Regions from separate parts of the Alcanivorax sp. MD8A genome, predicted to be linked through region 2. Evidence: predicted binding sites of a transcription regulator. Region 2 holds the regulator's gene; the other holds the start of a gene.
What was found. The regulator PhoB, encoded in region 2, activates phosphate uptake and scavenging genes when phosphate is short. The targets are predictions, from matches to a motif close to TGTCATANNNNTGTCANA.
Positions count from the first base shown of each region.

Region 1: a site for PhoB is predicted at 2,144-2,161, ahead of A15D_RS08405 (TIGR00153 family protein). Genes of this name have one in related genera too.

Region 1 covers NZ_AQOQ01000012.1:82,170-86,567, reverse strand. The annotation lists gene A15D_RS08410 (GspE/PulE family protein) at 209-1,945, opposite strand; gene A15D_RS08405 (TIGR00153 family protein) at 2,244-2,924, shown strand; gene A15D_RS08400 (inorganic phosphate transporter) at 2,935-4,203, shown strand.
Region 2 covers NZ_AQOQ01000003.1:20,348-24,745, reverse strand. The annotation lists gene A15D_RS02165 (TIGR00730 family Rossman fold protein) at 1-110, opposite strand, end outside; gene phoR (phosphate regulon sensor histidine kinase PhoR) at 179-1,489, opposite strand; gene phoB (phosphate regulon transcriptional regulator PhoB) at 1,545-2,249, opposite strand; gene ubiA (4-hydroxybenzoate octaprenyltransferase) at 2,550-3,422, opposite strand; gene A15D_RS02145 (chorismate lyase) at 3,800-4,369, opposite strand.

The DNA of each region.
Region 1 (4,398 bases), on a different contig from region 2:
GAGCTATGAGCTGCGAGGCGCGGGAAAAGCTTGTGGTTACGACAATGCACTGCCCGCGCACCAAGAGCCCGGGGCCAGGTTCTGGGATACACCTTAACCGTTGATCTCGGACTCCATACTCTCAACACCTGACACGCCTGACCGCGTCTCGCAGCTCATAGCTCACAGCTCACAGCTCACAGCTCACAGCTCACAGCTCATGGCTGCTTCACCCCAGCAAAATATCCTGGGACGGAGTCACCCGCATCACCTCCTCAATGGTGGTCAACCCCTTGGCGACTTTCATGGCGCCACTGATTCGCAGCGGTTTCATACCGTTCTTCAACGCTTGCCGGGTCAGCGCCTCCAGATCTCCACCACGAGTGATTTGCCCCTTCAAGGCACTATTAAGGGGCATCGTTTCGTAGACACCCATGCGCCCCAGGTAGCCCGTTCCACGGCACTCCAGGCACCCTACCGGACGGTTGATACTCTCCGGCATTTTCATCTTGAAGGGGCGCACCAGTTCCTCCCAGGCCTGGGCATTCGGCGCCACCGGAGCCTTGCAGTGCGGACACAGGGTTCGCACCAAACGCTGTGCCATGACCCCCAGTACCGTGGCCGAAATCATGTATGGCGCCACCCCCAGGTCCACCAGACGGGTAATCGACGAGGGTGCATCGTTGGTATGCAGGGTGGACAACACCAGGTGGCCTGTCAGTGCCGCCTGAATCGCCATGTCTGCCGTGGCCAGATCGCGAATCTCACCAATCATGATGATGTCCGGATCCTGACGCAGCATGGCCTTCACCCCCTGGGCGAAGTTCACATCGATATTCGCCTGAACCTGCATCTGGTTAAAGCTCGGCTCCACCATCTCGATGGGGTCTTCAATAGTGCAGACATTGACCTCACTGGTGGCCAGCTGCTTGAGGGTGGAGTACAGGGTTGTGGTCTTGCCCGACCCGGTGGGACCGGTGACGAAGATAATGCCATGGGGATGCTGGGTCATGCTGTGCCAGGTGTCATGATCCTCACGGGTAAACCCCATTTGCTCGAAACTGCGCACCAGTACATCCGGGTCAAACACCCGCATGACCATCTTCTCCCCGAATGCCGTGGGCAATGTGGAAAGGCGAAGCTCCACCTCGTCCCCGTCCGGGCTTTTGGTTTTCAAACGACCATCCTGGGGTTTGCGTTTTTCCGCCACATTCAAGCGGCTGAGAATCTTCAGACGGCTGGTCACCGCCGCCATGATGGCCGCCGGCAGTTCGTAAACATCGTGCAGCACCCCATCAATGCGGAAACGCATCTTGCCGGTTTCCCGTCGCGGCTCCAGATGGATGTCGCTGGCGCGCTGGGAAAAAGCGTACTGCAGGATCCAGTCCACAATATTGACGATGTGCTGATCGTCCGCATCGTGGTGCCCCTTCCCCACTTCCAGCAGCTGCTCGAAGTTGGTAATCCCGGACATCTCCTGACCAGTATTGCCCGTGGCTCCGGCGATAGAGCGGCTGAGATTGTAGAACTCGATGCGGTAACGGCGAAGCTGCTCCGGGTTGGCCAGCACCACCTCCAGCTCACGGTCACGCAGCACCTGCTGCAGATGCCCCTTCCAGTCCTGCAGGAAAGGCTGATCACAGGCCACCACTACCTTGTCACGCTGCACCTCCACCGCGACAATGCCGTGCCGCTCGGCAAAGGCATAGCTCATCACGTTGGTCACCTGGTCCACATGCACCTTCAAGGGGTCAATGTGGTACACCTTCATGCTGGCGCGCTCGCCCAGCCAGTCGGTGAGAAAATCCACATCCAGCAACTGGTGGGTATCGCTGCGATCGGTCAGCCGGTACTTGGCCAGCACCTGGATCGGGTGCCAGTTCAGCTCCTTCTTCTCCCGCGGCGTGGTGGAGATAACATTGAAGTCCTCCTGGCTCACACGCCCTTCATCCAGCAGCTCGCGCATCAGCCAACGCACATCAATCAGCAATCCATCCGGTACCGCAGGTTTGGCAGTGGCGTTCACAAATACTCTCCGAGTCTCTACAGGGCAGGATTGACCAAACCTCACCCTTTATCATTATTAGGGAAGCTCTGGGTACTGTAACTGTAACATTGACCCCCTGACAGCCCCGCCCGCTTTCTCTATACTCGCGACCAAATTCATGACAGCTGTGTGACTCACTGCCTGTCAGCCGTAGCCTTAGCTGATTGGCCTGCGGCATGGGATACTTTGACGACCCTAACCTGGACCCGAGGCGCCTATGTCCTTTGGAAGCTCCATCGCCGGCCTGTTTGGCCGCTCGCCCATCAAGCCCCTTCAGCAACACTACGATACCGTTCACCAATGCGCCTGCACGCTTGCGGACTTCTTCACCGCAGTGACCCAAAGTGATTGGGATCAGGCTCGCATCCTGCGAAAGCGCATTGCCGAGCTGGAGAACGAAGCCGACGAGCTGAAGAAAGAGTTTCGCCTCAACCTGCCCAAAAGCCTGTTCCTGCCTGTGCCCCGTACCGATCTGCTCGAGCTGATCAGCGTACAGGACAAGGTCGCCAACAAGGCCAAGGACATTTCCGGGCTGATGCTGGGCCGGGAAATGTCCATCCCCGCCACGCTGGCCGACGCCATGCTCAGCTATGTGCAAGGTGCAATCGACACCTCTGCCCAGGCCCAAAAGGCCATCAACGAGCTGGACGAGCTGGTGGAAACCGGTTTCAGCGGACGGGAAATCAAACTGGTGGAAGACCTGATCGAAGAGCTGGACCGCCTGGAGCGAGCCAACGACGAGCAGCAGATCACCATCCGCGCCACCCTGTTCAAGCTGGAAAGCGAACTGCCCCCGGTGGACGTCATCTTCCTCTACAAGATCATCGAATGGGTAGGCGATCTGGCCGATCGCGCCCAGAAAGTGGGCGGCCGCCTGCAGATGTTGGTCGCACGCTAGGAGAGTTCTTATGGAGTGGATGCTCGAGCATACCTACCTGATGTTATTGCTGGCCGGCGGATTCGGCTTCCTGATGGCCTGGGGCGTCGGCGCCAACGACGTGGCCAACGCCATGGGCACCTCGGTGGGGGCCAAGGCCCTTACCATCAAACAGGCGGTGATCATCGCCATCATCTTTGAATTTGCGGGGGCCTACCTGGCCGGGGGCGAAGTAACCGCCACCATCCGCAAAGGCATCATTGATGCCGAAACCTTCTCCCACGCACCGCAATACCTGGTCTACGGCATGATGTCTGCCCTGCTGGCAGCCGGCATCTGGCTAATGGTAGCGTCCTGGTTCGGCTGGCCCGTCTCTACCACCCACTCCATCGTTGGCGCCATCGTCGGCTTTGCTGCCGTGGGCCTGGGCATGGACGCCGTACACTGGAACAAAGTCGGCTCCATTGTCGCCAGCTGGGTCACCTCGCCATTGTTGGCCGGGATCATCTCCTTTGCCCTAATACGCAGCGTGCAACGGCTGGTGCTCAACCACGATGACCCGTTCGAGCGCGCCAAGAAAGTCGTGCCCTTCTACATGTTCCTGGTGGGCTTTGTGATTTCCATGGTCACCATGGTCAAAGGGCTCAAGCACGTCGGCCTGGAACTGAGCTTCCTGCACAGCTTCCTGTGGGCCCTGCTGGGCGGCGCCATCGTCATGGCGGTGGGCTCGGTGTTCCTCAAACGCATCAAACCCGACCCGGAAGCCGACAAGGACTTCCGCTTCAGCTCGGTGGAACGCGTATTTGCGGTACTGATGATCTTCACCGCCTGTGCCATGGCCTTTGCCCACGGCTCCAACGACGTCGCCAACGCCGTCGGCCCGCTGGCCGCCATCAACAGTGTGATTGCGTCTGGTGGCCAAGTCGGCGCCAAAGCCGCCATGCCCAGCTGGATCCTGCTGGTGGGCGCCATGGGCATCGTGTTCGGCCTTGCCATCTTCGGTGCCCGGGTAATGGCCACCGTCGGGAAGAAGATCACCGAGCTGACCCCGTCCCGCGGTTTCGCCGCCGAGCTGGGTGCCGCCACCACCGTGGTACTGGCTTCCGGCACCGGCCTGCCGATCTCCACCACCCACACTTTGGTAGGCGCTATCCTCGGCGTGGGCATGGCACGCGGCATTGGCTCCCTGAACCTGCGCGTGATCGGCACCATCTTCACCTCCTGGGTGGTCACCCTGCCCGCCGGCGCCCTGCTGTCCATCCTGTTCTTCTATTTCTTCAAGGGCCTGTTTGGGGCGTAATCGAACGCCTGACGCCTGATGCAAGACGCTAACGCCGCCCTCGGGGCGGCGTTTTTGTTTGCCACTCCCCCTGCGCCGTAGGAGCCTGCCTGCAGGCGACTCAGCCTACTGAGAATGCAGAAAGTTTCGAGTCTCGAGCAACGAGTTTCGAAAGGCAAAACCCCCGCTCTGCCTTTCAGGTTTTCGCAACTCGAA
Region 2 (4,398 bases):
ACCAGCCCCAGATCGTGGTTGACCAGTGCCTCGGCGAGTCTTTGGGCTGCAGCGCCAAAAGCAGGATCGTTACCGGTGCTGGATGCGCAATAAACGCAGATTTTTTTCATCTTGTTTCCTGCTGGCGTCTTTTGTTTTGTCGATGTTGCGGCGGCAGATGAGGCAGAAGGCAACGGCGTTATCCTGCTACCGCAGTGGGCCGGTTTACCAGCCTTTCCGTTGGAAAATGGCAGGTGAAGGTGCTGCCTTTGCCGAGCTCGCTTTTGATGTCGAGTTTACCGTTATGGCGAATCATCACGTGTTTGACAATAGCAAGGCCCAAGCCGGTGCCGCCGGTCTGGGTAACCCGGCTGTTGTCGGGACGATAAAAGCGTTCCGTTAGCCGGGGGATATGCGCGGGGTCGATGCCCAGCCCGTTGTCGGTAACAGACAGGTGGGCGCCTTTTTCGTCCTGCCACCAGCGAATCTGGATCAGCCCGCCCGAGGGGGTGTATTTCACGGCATTGGTGATCAGGTTGCCAAAGGCGCTTTCCAGTTCGGCCGGGTTAGCGACCAGCCGGGCCTCAGTGGGGACATCCAGTTCAATCTGGTGCTTTTTATCGGCGCTTAATGCCAGGGCGTTTTCGCGCATGCGATTCAGCATGCCATGCACCGCGACGGCCTGACGATCGTTATCGGCATCGGTGTTTTCCAGTCTCGACAGCAGCAGCAAATCCGTGACCAGGGCTTCCATGCGATCGGACTGGCTTTCCATTTGCGATAACGCACGGCGCAACCGGTTTTGTTCTTCGGGCACGGTGTCGAGCAGGGTTTCCAGATAGCCTTTAAGAACAGTCAGTGGCGTTTTCAACTCATGACTGACATTGGCAACGAAGTCCTTGCGCATCTGTTCAAGGTGATGGAGCCGAGTGACATCACGTGCCATGAGAAGCTGTTCGCCGACGCCGAACTCCGTCACCCTGAATTGCAGAATACGGTTGTCGTTTACCGGCGACGGAATTTCCAGAGGCTCACGGAAATCAGCAAGGTGAAGGTACTCGGTAAATCTGGGGTGGCGGATCAGATTGGTCAGTGGCTGCCCCAAATCCTGGCTGGCGTTGAAGCCCATGTAACGCTCTGCGGCGGCATTCCAGTATTCCAGGTAGCCATGTTGGTCAATCAGGATCACCACTTCTTCCAGGGCGTTCACAGATTGCTGGGCCCGGTGAATGATGCTTTGCAGGTTTTCCTGGGCGCGCCGTTCTTTCTGGAACAGGTGCTCGAGTCGGGTATAGAACTCGCCCCACAGGCCGATGCTATCGGGCGGTTCGGTGTGGTCATCGCGGACCAGCCAGCTGTAGAGGGCGAAGAGCTGCCGGGTGCTCCAGAAGATGTAACCCACCAGGCCCACCAGCAGTGGCCAGATATGGCCAACGGCGAGGGCGGCCAGAGCGGCGAGAGCGATCAGGCCGGCAATACGATTAACTTCTTTGGCCAGGCTGGCTTTCATGATTGCCCTTGTGGGGTCAGACTGAGTGCTAACGCACCCTAACACATTATTGGTATCAGCTCGCCTTGGCGGCCTTGACCGAGAAGCGATAGCCGGTACCGCGAACGGTCTGGATAAAGCGGTCAAATCCGTAGGGGGCAAGCGCCTTGCGCAAACGACGGATATGCACGTCGATGGTGCGGTCTTCCACGTACACATTGGCACCCCACACCTGATCGAGCAGCTGGGTGCGAGAGTAGGCCCGTTCCTGATGGCTCATGAAGAACTCCAGCAGGCGGTATTCGGTTGGCCCCATATCCACCGGCTCGTCGTTGGCGCTGATGCGGTGGCTGACCGGATCCAGGCACAGTCCTTCCACTTCGATGGCCTTTTCGGCGGCAGCGCTGGAAGAGCGACGCAGCACCGCCTTGATGCGGGAAATCAGCTCGCGAGTGGAAAACGGCTTGGTAATGTAGTCGTCGGCGCCTACATCCAGGCCCTGCACCTTGTTGTCTTCTTCACTCTTGGCGGTAAGCATGATGATCGGCACTTCATTGGTGGTCTCATCACGCTTCAGGCGGCGGGCCAGCTCAATACCGGTCACGGAGGGCAGCATCCAGTCCAGCAGTACCAGATCCGGGCGCTCGTCGACAATGATCTCGTGGCCGCGCTGGGCATTTTCGGCTTCCAGTACATCGAAATCCGCCAGTTCCAGAGCGACAGCGACCATTTCACGAATGGCCGGCTCGTCATCAACAATCAAAATTCGGTTACGGGACATGGCTTCCTTCCTTCGCCTGTCTGTCTTTTGTTGGTGCCCTATTAGATTGCTCTTTTATGACATGCGTATGACAAGTTGAGCCGGATGTGGGGGAAATGCAAGCCGCAAGCTACAAGCGACAACGCGGATTTATGGAGGAGCCACCTATTTGACCAGGGCGCCGCGATTCAGGGCGGGAAAGAACAGGTAACCGGTTTGTATTGCCGGCGTTTGCATCGCCTGACGTTTTCAGCGCGGGCACGGCATGGCAGAACCTGAAACCCTGACCCGCGTTGTAGCTTGCAGCTTGGAGCCTGTCACTCAAAAGTACTGGAAATACAACCCCACAAACACACACGCCCCGCTCCAGTGATTGTTCAGGAAGGCATGGAAGCTGGGCCAGCGTTCGCGATAGCGGATCAGAGTGTGTTGATAGAGGAAGGTGGTGGCCATAGCGATGAGGCCGGCGTACCAGGGCCAGCTGAAGCCCAGGCGGTGGCCGACCATGACCAGAGCCAGCAGTGTCAGGCCCTGGAGGGCACCGATCATTAGCCGGTCTGCATCGCCAAACAGGATGGCGGTGCTCTTGATGCCCAGTTTCAGGTCGTCTTCACGGTCACACATGGCGTACTGGGTATCGTAGGCCACCGTCCATACCACGTTGGCCACATACAGCAGCCAGGCGATTTCCGGGACCTCGCCGGTTTCTGCGGCAAAGGCCATGGGGATGGCCCAGCTGAAGGCGGCCCCCAGAAACAGCTGCGGCATAAAGGTGAAGCGTTTGGTAAACGGGTAAAGCACGGCCAGCCCAAGGCCGCCGAAGGACAGCCAGAAGGTCAGTTCATTGAGGAACAGCACCAGCACGAAGGCCAGCAGTCCCAGCCCGGCGAACAGTGCCAGCGCCTTTTTGCTGCTGATGGCGCCAGTGGCCAGCGGGCGGCCCTGGGTGCGCTCCACGTCGCCGTCGAAATCCCGGTCGGCAAAATCGTTAATCACGCAGCCTGCCGCGCGCATGATGACCACCCCCAGGAAGAAGATCACGATGGTTTTCAGGCTGGGGGTGCCGGCCCCCGCAATCCACACCGCCCACAGCGTCGGCCACAGCAGCAGCAGGGTGCCGATGGGCCGGTCCAGGCGCATCAGCTGAAGGTAGGGCCACAGGGCGGGATAGCGGTTTTCAACAAAGGCAAACATGGGACATCCAGTTGTCAGGGGCGAAAAGAGTTTCAAGCGACAAGCTGCAAGTTTCAAGCTGAGAAGATAAAAGCGTTATTACCACAGAGGTCACGGAGATCACTGAGGGAAAAGCCCGATTGACTCCTCCCGAATTGCCGTAGGAGCGTCGCTCGCGGCGCGATTCCTGGTCTGGATCAAACGCGTTTTCACCACAGAGAGCACTGGGCCCACAGAGAAAAGCCGTCCTTGCGCTCTTGGCCGTCTGCTTGCGAATAACCTAAAAGGTCTTCACAGCTTTGAGGTAGACTTGCGTGGCTTGGTCGAACGTCAGACGCCTGACACAACCTGTTTTCCGGCTAATCCGCGATGGACCTTTAAAAGCCCTGGTCTGCCGGTCAGATCGGGCCGTCTTCCGCGCCTTGCAGCTTGAAGCTTGTCGCTTGCAGCTCTGTTCCCACCTTCTCCCACAACGCCGGCAGGAAATACTCCGCTACCAGTAGCGGTGCACCACGCTTGATGAAGCGGGATTGGCGGCCCCAACAGGCGGGCAGGTCCTGACCGGGGGAGGCCAGCCTTGCCCATACCTGGTCGCGCTGACAGAGGGGCCGTTTGTACAGTTCAAGCCCCAGTGAGCGGCTGCCCATATGCCCCAGTGAGCGGTTGGCGCCGGTCAGGCTGGTGACCGGCAGCACGCTGCGGGCGGCGACCACCGGGGTGTCATCCAGCATCAGGGTGACTTCGCGAATCAGTGCTACCTGCCGGGCAGGGAGAGCCAGCAGTTGCCGTTCATCGGCCCGCGGAACCGCATGGGCATGGAAGCCGGGGACGACACGGAAGGCGCCGTAGCGGGATAGCCGGCGAGTGAGCGAGTCGGGATCCGCCATCCAGTCGCGGATTATCGGGGGCAGCACCAGCTGTTCCAGCGGGCGCCAAAGGCTGTCAGGATGCAGGGCGGCAGGCAGCATGGCATCTTCCGGGCTTCAGGCCGGCGGAC